Regions from separate parts of the Streptomyces sp. NBC_00775 genome, predicted to be linked through region 1. Evidence: riboswitches for the same ligand, from Rfam matches in the RefSeq annotation. Region 1 holds a riboswitch; the other holds the start of a gene.
What was found. A riboswitch is a leader RNA that binds a small molecule or an ion and turns the genes downstream of it on or off. The one in region 1 is predicted to bind cobalamin.
Positions count from the first base shown of each region.

Region 1 (5,731 bases):
TACTGGACGTTCTGGCAGTACGACAACAGCGGCAGCCTGCCGGGTGACCAGAATCTCTTCAACGGATCCATGACTCAGCTCAAGAAGCTCACGCGGGGCTAGAAACGGCCCTCGGAGCCCGATATTCCGCCTTCGTTCGAGCCGGCCGGCCGCCCCTTCGACACAAACGGAGGGGCGGTCCACCCTTTGAGACACCCCATCGCCCGCCCCAGTTCATCTTCCGTTCACCCAGGTTGCCTACGGTCCACATGCCACTGACGTCAAACAGAAGCCTGGGTAAATGGAACACATCACGCTCCTCCTCGGAATCGTGATCGTCACCGCTCTCGTGTTCGATTTCACGAACGGTTTCCACGACACCGCCAACGCGATGGCCACCACCATCTCGACCGGCGCGCTCAAGCCCAAGGTCGCGGTGGCTATGTCCGCCGTCCTCAACCTTGTCGGCGCCTTCCTCTCGGTGGAGGTCGCCAACACGATCTCCAAAGGCCTCGTCGACGAATCCGGCATCCAGCCCGAAGTGATCTTCGCGGCGCTTGTCGGTGCCATCCTCTGGAATCTGCTGACGTGGCTCGTCGGCCTCCCGTCCAGTTCCTCGCACGCCCTCATGGGCGGCCTGGTCGGCGCCACCATCGCCTCCGCCGGCACCGGCGCGGTGCACGGGGACGTCCTGGTCGGCAAGGTGCTGCTGCCCGCCGTCGCGGCCCCGATCGTCGCGGGCATCGCCGCGATGCTCGCCACGCGGCTGTCGTACAGGCTCAGTAAGAACGCCGACACCAAGGCCACCGCGAAGGGCTACCGCGCCGGCCAGATAGCCTCCGCCGGTCTGGTCTCGCTGGCCCACGGCACCAACGACGCCCAGAAGACGATGGGCATCATCACCCTGGCCCTGATCGCCGGTGGCGCCATCGCCCCCGACGCCGATCCGCCGGTCTGGGTGATCCTCTCCGCCGGTCTCGCCATCGCGCTCGGCACCTACCTGGGCGGCTGGCGCATCATCCGCACGATGGGCAAGGGCCTGACCGACCTCCAGCCGCAGCAGGGCTTCGCCGCCCAGACCAGCGCGGCCACGGTCATCCTGGCCTCCTCCCACATCGGCTTCTCCCTCTCCACCACGCACTCCGTCTCCGGTTCCGTGATGGGCGCCGGCCTCGGCCGCAAGGGCGGCGTGGTCCGCTGGTCCACCGCCACCCGGATGTTCGTCGCCTGGGGTCTGACGCTGCCGGCCGCCGCGCTGGTCGGCGCGGGCGCCGAGTGGGTCACCGGCCTCGGCGACTGGGGCACCGCGCTCGTCGCCGTCTTCCTGGTCGCCTCCAGCGCCGCGATCTGGCGGATCTCGCGTCGCGAGGTCGTCGACGCCACCAACGTCAACGAGACCGAGGAGCCCGCCGGTGTGGTGACCACGGCCATCGCCGCCGTGACCCCGCCCCCGGCCGGCAGCCTCACCGATGACCTCACGGCCACCATTCCGGCTCCCGCCGAGACCGCGGCGAACCCGTCGGCTCCGTCGGCCATGGCCTGAGACCCAAAGGAAGAAACAGCATGAACATCGACTGGGCAGCCCTCGGGTCCGTCATCGGAGTGAGCCTCGGAGTGACCGTGGCCCTCGTCGGCCTCTTCACCCTCGGCGTCGTCGGCCTCTCCAAGAAGGAGTCGGCCCAGGGCGGTCCGGCCGCCGCGGCGGCCACGGGCGCGTACGTCTGCTTCGCGGCCTGCGCTGCGGCGGTGGCGTACGGCATCTCCCTGATCGTCGCCTGAAGCATCCGGCCGATCGTGGTGCGAGCACCGCACGATCCCCTCTGAGGACCGCACGATCCTTGCCGCCCTGCTCATCGGTCACCGTTTCCTGGTGACGGTGAGCAGGGCGGTTCTTTTTCCGCGTCGGCGGGAAAGCGGCGGGACAGCTCGGCGTACCCGTTCCGCACCTTCACGCAGAGCGTCTTGCCAGGCATTTCGGATGCCTACGCTCCGTGATCATCAGCGCATCCGTGGACTGCCGCCCCCCACAGGGGAATTCGGTGCAAGTCGGTCTCGTCGGGCAGGCCGGGGTGGCGGCGGTGTGGGTCTCAGCACACTCCCCCGTCGCAGGTCAACAGCAAGTTGACGGGTCTTCCAACCCCGTGGTGGACTGCCCGAGCCAAGTACGGCGGCATGAGAGGAAGCCGGTGTGAGTCCGGCGCGGTCCCGCCACTGTCACCGGGGAAGGAAGTCCCCGGGAGCCAGGAACTCTCACCGCCGGTCTCGTCGAACCAGGGCGTGGACACCCTGAGTGAGGACATATCGCCATGCGCGGCTGCCCAAGTGCCCTGCCAACGACGCGAGTGACGCGAACGACGGTTGTTCCCGACCCGACGGTCGGCTGAACCGATGCGTGCCGATCGCGTCTTCGCGTACGGCGCCACCGCCGGCCTCCTCGGCGACCTGCTGCTCGGCGACCCTCGCCGGGGGCATCCGGTCGCCGCGTTCGGGCGGGCCGCGGGAGCCGTGGAGCGGGTGTTGTGGCGGGACCACCGCGGGTGGGGCGCGCTGCACACCGCCGTGTGCGTGGGCGGTGCCGCAGGGCTCGCGGCGCTCGCGAGCCATTCCGTACGCGCCTCCCGTACCGCCTCCATCGCGCTGACCGCCGCCGCCACTTGGGCCGTAGTCGGGGGGACCTCCCTCGGCCGCGAGGCCCGCGCGATCGGCGACGCGCTCGCGGCCGGCGATGTCGAGGTGGCCCGGGAGCGGCTGCCCCATCTGTGCGGGCGGGATCCCCAGGCGCTGGACTCCGACGGCATCGCGCGGGCCGTCGTCGAGTCCGTCGCCGAGAACACCTCCGACGCGGTGGTGGGGGCACTGGTGTGGGGCGCTGTGGGCGGCGCACCCGGGCTGGTCGCCTTCCGCGCCGTGAACACGCTCGACGCCATGGTCGGACACAAGTCCCCCAAGTACCGGCGGTACGGGTGGGCTTCCGCACGCCTGGACGATGTGGCCGGGTGGCCGGGGGCTCGGCTGACCGCCGTGCTCGCGAGCGCGGCCGGAAGTGATCCGCGGGGTGCCGTACGCGCCTGGCGTGCCGACGCCCGTAAGCATCCGAGCCCCAACGCCGGGCCTGTGGAGGCCTCGTTCGCGGGGGCGCTCGGGGTGCGGCTCGGCGGGACGCTCGCCTACGGGGGGCGGGTCGAGCACCGGCCCGTGCTCAACCGCACCGGGCGCGCCGTCCAAGTCGACGACATCGAGCGGGCCGTACGGCTGTCGCGGCGTGTGAGCTGGCTCGCCCTCGGCGTGAGTGCCGCCGGGCGACTGCTCTCCCAGAGACTTCTCGCGAAGGGACGTACCTCATGAGCGGCGAAACGAGCGGCGGAACGGGCGGCGGACTCCTCGTCGCCGGGACCACCTCCGACGCCGGCAAGAGCGTCGTCACCGCCGGGATCTGCCGGTGGCTGGTGCGGCAGGGCGTCAAGGTCGCGCCGTTCAAGGCGCAGAACATGTCGCTGAACTCGTTCGTGACCCGCGAGGGCGCCGAGATCGGGCGCGCGCAGGCCATGCAGGCGCAGGCCGCGCGCGTCGAGCCCACCGCGCTGATGAATCCCGTGCTGCTCAAGCCGGGGAGCGACCGCAGCAGTCAGGTCGTCCTCATGGGCAAACCGGTGGGTGAGATGACCGCGCGCGGCTATCACGGCGGGCGCCAGGAGGCCCTTCTGGGGACCGTGCTGGACTGCCTCGCCGAGTTGCGGGGCACGTATGACGCGGTGATCTGTGAGGGGGCCGGGAGTCCCGCCGAGATCAATCTGCGGCGGACGGACATCGTGAACATGGGGATCGCGCGGAACGCGCGGCTGCCCGTGCTCGTCGTCGGCGACATCGACCGCGGGGGCGTGTTCGCCTCGTTCTTCGGGACGGTCGCGCTGCTGTCGCGCGAGGACCAGGAGTTCGTCGCCGGGTTCCTCGTCAACAAGTTCAGGGGGGATGTCTCCCTGCTGGAGCCGGGGCTCGACATGCTTCACGGCCTCACCGGGCGGCGCTCCTACGGCGTCCTCCCCTTCCAGCACGGTCTCGGCATCGACGAGGAGGACGGGCTGCGCGTCTCGCTGCGGGGTGCCGTGCGGGAGTCCGTCGTGGCGGAACCCGTCGGCGCGGACGTCCTGCGGGTCGCCGTCTGCGCGGTCCCCCTGATGTCCAACTTCACGGACGTGGACGCGCTGGCCGCCGAGCCGGGTGTCGTCGTGCGGTTCGTGGACCGGGCCGAGGAGCTGGCAGACGCCGACCTCGTCGTCGTACCGGGGACCCGGGGGACGGTGAAGGCGCTGGAGTGGCTGCGGGAGCGCGGACTCGCGGACGCGATCGCACGCCGGGCCGCCGAGGGGCGGCCCGTGCTGGGCATCTGCGGTGGCTTCCAGGTCCTCGGCGAGCACATCGAGGACGAGGTCGAGTCGCGCGCCGGTCAGGTCGACGGGCTCGGGCTCCTCCCCGTACGCGTGCGGTTCGCGCGCGAGAAGACCCTCACCCGGCCGGTCGGCGAAGCGCTCGGCGAGTACGTCGAGGGGTACGAGATCCACCACGGTGTCGCCGACGTGACAGGCGGCGAGCCGTTCTTGGACGGCTGCCGGGTCGGCGCCGTCTGGGGCACGCACTGGCACGGCTCGCTGGAGTCGGACGGGTTCCGGCGTGCCTTTCTGCGCGAGGTGGCGGCCGCCGCGGGCCGCCGTTTCGTGCCGGCCGCCGACACGTCGTTCGCGGCGCTGCGCGAGGAGCAGTTGGACCGGCTCGGCGATCTGATCGAGGAACACGCGGACACGGACGCGCTCTGGCGGCTCATCGAGTCGGGCGCGCCATCAGGACTGCCTTTCATTCCACCGGGAGCGCCCGCATGAGCACAGTGTTGTTGTTGTCGACCGCCGACACGGATCTGCTGGCGGCCCGTGCCTCCGGCGCCCCGTACCGGATCGGCAATCCGACCCGGGTGAATGTCACGGCCGAGCTGCCCGCGCTCGTCGAGGGCGCGGACATCGCCGTCGTACGGCTGCTGGGCGGCAAGCGTGCCTGGGAGGACGGGCTCGCCTTCCTCAAGGCGTCCGGCATCCCGACCGTGCTGCTGGGCGGAGAGGCCGTCCCGGACGCCGAGTTGATGGCCGAGTCGTCGGTGCCCGCGGGTGTGGTGGCCGAGGCGCTGCGGTATCTCGTCGAGGGCGGCCCGGAGAACCTGACCGAGCTGGCCCGCTTCCTCTCCGACACCGTGCTGCTGACGGGCGAGGGCTTCGAGGAGCCGCGCAAGATGGCGGAGTACGGCGTCCACGGCGAGCGCGAGTTCGTCGAGGGCCGCCCGACGGTCGGTGTGCTCTTCTACCGGGCGCACCAGCTGTCCGGCAACACCGGCTTCGTCGACACGCTGTGCGACGCGATCGAGGCGCGGGGCGTCAACGCCCTTGCCGTGTACTGCGGTTCGCTGCGCGGCGCGGACGCGGGCCTGTACGAGATCCTCGGGAAGGCCGACGCGCTGGTCGCCACCGTGCTCGCGGCGGGCGGCACGCACGCCTCGCAGGCGTCCGCGGGCGGCGACGAGGAGGCCTGGGACATCGGCGCGCTCGCCGACCTCGACATCCCTGTGCTGCAAGGCCTTTGCCTCACCTCGTCGAAGGCCGCCTGGGACGAGTCCGACGCCGCCCTCTCCCCCATGGACGCGGCGATGCAGGTCGCGATCCCGGAGTTCGACGGCCGCCTCATCACGGTCCCCTTCTCCTTCAAGGAGCAG
Region 1 is NZ_CP108938.1:8,366,198-8,371,928, reverse strand. It holds gene OIC96_RS37145 (lysozyme) at 1-102, shown strand, start outside; gene OIC96_RS37140 (inorganic phosphate transporter) at 281-1,522, shown strand; gene OIC96_RS37135 (hypothetical protein) at 1,543-1,758, shown strand; cobalamin riboswitch at 2,108-2,248, shown strand; gene OIC96_RS37130 (cobalamin biosynthesis protein) at 2,368-3,324, shown strand; gene OIC96_RS37125 (cobyric acid synthase) at 3,321-4,853, shown strand; gene cobN (cobaltochelatase subunit CobN) at 4,850-5,731, shown strand, end outside.

Region 2 (5,731 bases), 4.8 Mb from region 1:
AGGCCGCGGACCCGCCGTCACCACAGCGGTGGGGATCAAGGACAAGTACAGCCCCGGGCCCGGCCGGTTCACCTTCCGGAAGGTGGCCAAGGCCACCCACAACCCCGACGACGCCCGCTTCGGCGACTACTTCACCGTCAGCAGGAACTCGCCGTGCGGCAGGTACTTCGACGCCACGGGTTACGGCTTGCTCGGCGGCACCGAAGCGTCGAACGTCAACGCGCGATACGTCGAGTTCGGGCGCGGCGCGTACTGCCGCTAGGGAGCCGTCGCGGACCGTCCTCAACGGATCTCGCCCAGAGCGGGAACGACACCGGACAGGACCGCTGCCTCGTAAGAGGCAGCGGTCCTGTCGTTTCTGCTTCAGGCAGGATCCGCTTGAAGCCGGAGCCTAGAACTCGTCGTCGAAGGAGACCGACCCTTCCACCGCGACCTGGTACGCCGACGGGCGCCGCTCGAAGAAGTTGGTCAGCTCCTGAACACCCTGGAGCTCCATGAAGGAGAAGGGGTTCTCGGAGCCGTACACCGGCGCGAAGCCCAGCCGCTGGAGGCGCTGGTCGGCGACGCACTCCAGGTACTGCCGCATCGAGTCGGTGTTCATGCCCGGCAGACCGTCACCGCACAGATCGCGGCCGAACTGCAGCTCGGCTTCGACAGCCTCGCGGATCATGTCGGTGACCTGCTGCTGGAGCTGGTCGTCGAAGAGCTCCGGCTCCTCCTTGCGGACCGTGTCGACCACCTCGAAGGCGAAGGACATGTGCATGGTCTCGTCGCGGAACACCCAGTTGGTGCCCGTCGCCAGGCCGTGCAGCAGACCCCGGCTGCGGAACCAGTAGACGTACGCGAAGGCACCGTAGAAGAAGAGGCCCTCGATGCACGCGGCGAAGCAGATCAGGTTGAGCAGGAAGCGGCGGCGGTCGGCCTGGGTCTCCAGGCGCTCCAGCTTCTCGACCTCGTTGATCCACTTGAAGCAGAACTCTGCCTTCTCGCGGATGGAGGGGATGTTCTCGACGGCGTCGAAGGCGGCGGCGCGGTCCTCCGGGTCGGGGAGATAGGTGTCCAGCAGGGTCAGATAGAACTGGACGTGGACCGCTTCCTCGAAGAGCTGCCGGGAGAGATACAGGCGCGCCTCGGGGGAGTTGATGTGCTTGTACAGCGTCAGCACGAGGTTGTTCGCCACGATCGAGTCGCCCGTCGCGAAGAACGCGACCAGCCGGCCGATCATGTGCTGCTCGCCCTGCGAGAGCTTCGCGAGGTCGGCGACGTCCGAGTGGAGGTCGACCTCCTCGACGGTCCAGGTGTTCTTGATCGCGTCCCGGTAGCGCTCGTAGAAGTCCGGGTAGCGCATGGGGCGGAGGGTGAGTTCGAAGCCCGGGTCGAGGAGGTTCTTCTCGGTCTTTTCGGGGGCGGTCGTCATTACTGGCAGGCCTCGCAGGACTCGGGGTTCTCAAGGGAGCAGGCGACGGCGTCGGGGTCGGCCGCCTGCTGGACGGGGATGGTCTTCTCGGGCTGCGTCTGCGCCTGGGCGGCGCGGGCGATGCGGGTCGCCGGGCGCGAGCGCAGGTAGTACGTCGTCTTCAGGCCCGACTTCCAGGCGTAGGCGTACATCGAGGAGAGCTTGCCGATGGTCGGCGTCTCCAGGAACAGGTTCAGCGACTGGGCCTGGTCGAGGAACGGGGTGCGGGCGGCGGCCATGTCGATGAGGCCGCGCTGCGGGATCTCCCAGGCCGTGCGGTACAGGTCACGGACGTCCTGCGGCACCCAGGTGAAGCCCTGCACCGAGCCGTTGGACTCGCGCAGCGCCTCGCGGGTCTGCGCGTCCCACACGCCGAGCTTCTTCAGCTCGGCCACCAGGTAGGAGTTGACCTGGAGGAACTCGCCGGAGAGCGTCTCGCGCTTGAAGAGGTTCGAGACCTGCGGCTCGATGCACTCGTACACGCCCGCGATCGACGCGATCGTGGCGGTGGGGGCGATGGCGAGGAGGAGCGAGTTGCGCATGCCGACCGCGGCGATGCGTTCCCGCAGGGCCGTCCAGCGCTCCGGCCAGGTGAGTTCCACGTCGAAGTGGTCGGGGTGGAGGACTCCGCGGGCCGTACGGGTCTTCTCCCAGGCCGGAAGCGGGCCGTTGCGCTCGGCGAGGTCCGCGGAGGCCTCGTACGCGGCGAGCATGATGCGCTCGGCGATACGGGTGGACAGGGCCTTGGCCTGCGGTGAGTCGAACGGGACGCGCAGCTTGAAGAAGACGTCCTGGAGGCCCATCGCGCCGAGGCCGACCGGGCGCCACTTCGCGTTGGAGCGGCCCGCCTGCTCGGTCGGGTAGAAGTTGATGTCGACGACGCGGTCGAGGAAGGTGACGGCCGTGCGGACCGTCTCGTCCAGCCGCTCCCAGTCGATGTCGCCGGCCGCCGTGTCGACGAACGCGCCCAGGTTGACCGAGCCCAGGTTGCAGACCGCCGTCTCGCCGTCGTCCGTGACCTCCAGGATCTCGGTGCACAGGTTCGAGGAGTGGACGGTGTGGCCCGGCTCCGCCGTCTGGTTGGCGGTGCGGTTGGCGGCGTCCTTGAAGGTCATCCAGCCGTTGCCGGTCTGTGCGAGGGTGCGCATCATGCGGCCGTACAGGTCGCGGGCCGGGATGGTCTTCTTGGCGAGGCCCGCCTCCTCCGCCTTGCGGTACGCGGCGTCGAACTCGTCGCCCCACAGGTCGACCAGCTCGGGCACGTCGGCGGGGGAGAAGAGGGACCAGACGGCGTCCTCGTTCACCCGGCGCATGAACTCGTCCGGGATCCAGTGCGCGAGGTTCAGGTTGTGCGTACGGCGGGCGTCCTCGCCGGTGTTGTCGCGCAGCTCCAGGAACTCCTCGATGTCGGAGTGCCAGGTCTCCAGGTAGACCGCGGCCGCGCCCTTGCGCCGGCCGCCCTGGTTCACGGCGGCGACCGAGGCGTCGAGGGTCTTCAGGAACGGGACGATGCCGTTGGAGTGCCCGTTCGTGCCGCGGATCAGCGAACCGCGCGAACGGATACGGGAGTACGACAGGCCGATGCCGCCCGCGTGCTTCGAGAGCCGGGCGACCTGGTGGTAGCGGTCGTAGATGGAGTCCAGCTCGTCCAGCGGGGAGTCGAGGAGGTAGCAGGACGACATCTGGGGATGCCGGGTGCCGGAGTTGAAGAGGGTGGGGGAGGAGGGGAGGTAGTCGAGGCGGCTCATCAGGCTGTAGAGCGCCGCTACTTCGTCGAGGGCCCTGGTGGTGTCGTCCTCGGCGAGGCCGGATGCCACGCGGAGCATGAAGTGCTGGGGCGTCTCGACGACCTTGCGGGTGATCGGGTGCCGCAGGAGGTAGCGGCTGTGCAGGGTGCGCAGGCCGAAGTAGCCGAAGCGGTCGTCGCCTTCGGTGTCGATCAGGGCGTCGAGGTGGGCCGTGTGCAGCCGGACGAACTCGGCGGTGCGGTCGGCGATCAGGCCCTCGCGGTGGCCGGTCGTGATCGACTCGGAGAAGGTCGTGACGCCCTGGGAGGCGGCCTCGGCCGCGATGCTGATCGTCAGCAGCCTGGCCGCCAGCTTCGAGTAGGCGGGGTCCTCGGAGATGAGGCCCGCGGCGGCCTCCGTGGCCAGTTCGCGCAGTTCCGTGTCGTCCGCGCGGGCGGAGCGGCCGCGCAGCGCGGCGGCGGCGACCCGGCCGGGGTCGGCGTCGGGGAGGTCGGCGGTGAGGTCGGTCAGGGTACGCAGCAGCGTGGTACCGGGACCGTCGTTCTCCACCGGGGCCTGCACCGGGGCCTGCGGCACGGAAACTGAAGCCGGATCGGCTGGCGCGATGGTCACTTGGGGCTCTCCCTCGCTCGGCACGGGGCCAGGGGAAAGCGGCGGGGCACACGAGCGCGCACGGCGTCGCGTCCACCGGCCCATTCCGCGAGGCCCGGACGTCGTCGGCGCCCGGGCCGGGTGGCCGGGGCGCGCTGTCGGCAGGTCCTCGGACTGACGCGAGTGTGTGCACGCGGGTACGCGAACACACACAAGTACACCGTTGCGGGACAGTTCCGGATTCGCACCGGATTCCCCTGCGGCGACAGCGAGCATGAGCATACATCTTGTGCCGGGCTGCGGGAGCACCACCACATGTTGTGTCGCGTTGGTGTCGGGGAGTGCTACGGAGTGTGCTGGAGCGTCAACTCGTAGGTGAGCAGCGGGATGTGTCAGGGGCATGAGTGCGGGCCGCCGGATTGTGTCCGGCGGCCCGTCTGGTGGCCGCTGTGGCTTGTTGTGGGTCGGGGCCGGGTCGGGGGTATCCGTCCTCGGTCTGGCGCGGAATCGGTGGGGTTTCAAGGGCTCGGCGTTGACGCGCCAGCCGCTGCGGGCGGACGCCCCCGACCCGTCCCCTTCGGCCGTACGGCGTCTGCGGCATTGAAGGGGCGCGGGGAACTGCGCAATCCCTCCGTCCGCACCCGTCCGGCGGCTAGGGGGTCGCCTCCGCTGTCGCCGGCGGCAGCTTCGCCTCGACGCTCGGGGTGGCCGCGTCCGCCGTGTAGTCCTCCGGGGACGTTTCGTCCACGCCGTCGGGGGCGTTGAAGGCCCGGAGGGCGAAGGTGAGGACCACGGTCACGACCACGTTGAGGACGAACGCCGTGAAGCCGATGTAGCCGATCTCCCCGATGCCAGGGATCTCCTTCGAGTTGCCGCCGAAGTGATCCTGGGTGGGGGAGGCGATCCCGTACGCGGCGAGCGTGCCGTAGAGCATGCCCACGGCCCAGCCGGCGAGGAGTGCCCAGCGGTGGAACCAGCGGGTGAACAGGCCGCCCACCAGGGCGGGGAACGTCTGGAGGATCCAGATGCCGCCGAGGAGCTGGAAGTTGATCGCGACGGTTTTGTCCATCGTCAGGACGAAGACCAGCGCGCCCACCTTCACCAGGAGCGAGACCAGCTTGGAGACCTTGGTCTCCTGCTGCGGGGTCGCGTCCGGCTTGATGAAGTCCTTGTAGATGTTGCGGGTGAAGAGGTTGGCGGCGGCGATGGACATGATCGCCGCGGGGACGAGCGCACCGATGCCGATCGCGGCGAAGGCCACGCCCGCGAACCAGTCCGGGAACATGGTCTCGAAGAGCTGGGGGATGGCGAGTTGGCCGTTCGTGACCTTCACCCCGGCCGCGATCGCCATGAAGCCGAGGAGGGCCAGCAGGCCCAGCATCAGGGAGTAGAGCGGGAGGATCGTGGTGTTGCGGCGGATGACGTTGCGGCTGCGGCTCGACAGCGTCGCCGTGATCGAGTGCGGGTACATGAAGAGCGCGAGTGCCGAGCCCAGGGCGAGGGTGGCGTACGTCCACTGGTTCGCTTCGGCGGGGACGATTCCGCCGGCGCCCGCCGCCGTGTACTTGTCGTTCGCCGCCTTGAAGATCTCGTCGAAGCCGCCCAGCTTGATCGGGATGTAGATGATGGCCACCGCGATCACGATGTAGATCAGGGTGTCCTTCACGAACGCGATCAGCGCCGGGGCGCGCAGGCCCGAGGAGTAGGTGTAGGCCGCCAGCACGCCGAAGGCGATGAGGAGCGGGAGGTCCTTCACGAACCAGTTCGTGTTCTCGCCGCCGCCCACGCCCATCACGTCCAGCACGGCCTGGATGCCGACCAGTTGGAGCGCGATGTACGGCATGGTGGCCAGGATGCCGGTGACGGCCACGGCGAGGGACAGCCCCTTGGAGCCGAAGCGGCCGCGCACGAAGTCCGACGTCGTCACGTATCCGTG
Region 2 is NZ_CP108938.1:3,583,083-3,588,813, reverse strand. It holds gene OIC96_RS15880 (hypothetical protein) at 1-262, shown strand, start outside; gene OIC96_RS15875 (ribonucleotide-diphosphate reductase subunit beta) at 392-1,417, opposite strand; gene OIC96_RS15870 (ribonucleoside-diphosphate reductase subunit alpha) at 1,417-3,816, opposite strand; cobalamin riboswitch at 3,939-4,077, opposite strand; gene mctP (monocarboxylate uptake permease MctP) at 4,448-5,731, opposite strand, start outside.
Region 2: another riboswitch for cobalamin. It lies ahead of OIC96_RS15870 (ribonucleoside-diphosphate reductase subunit alpha); the one in region 1 lies ahead of OIC96_RS37130 (cobalamin biosynthesis protein).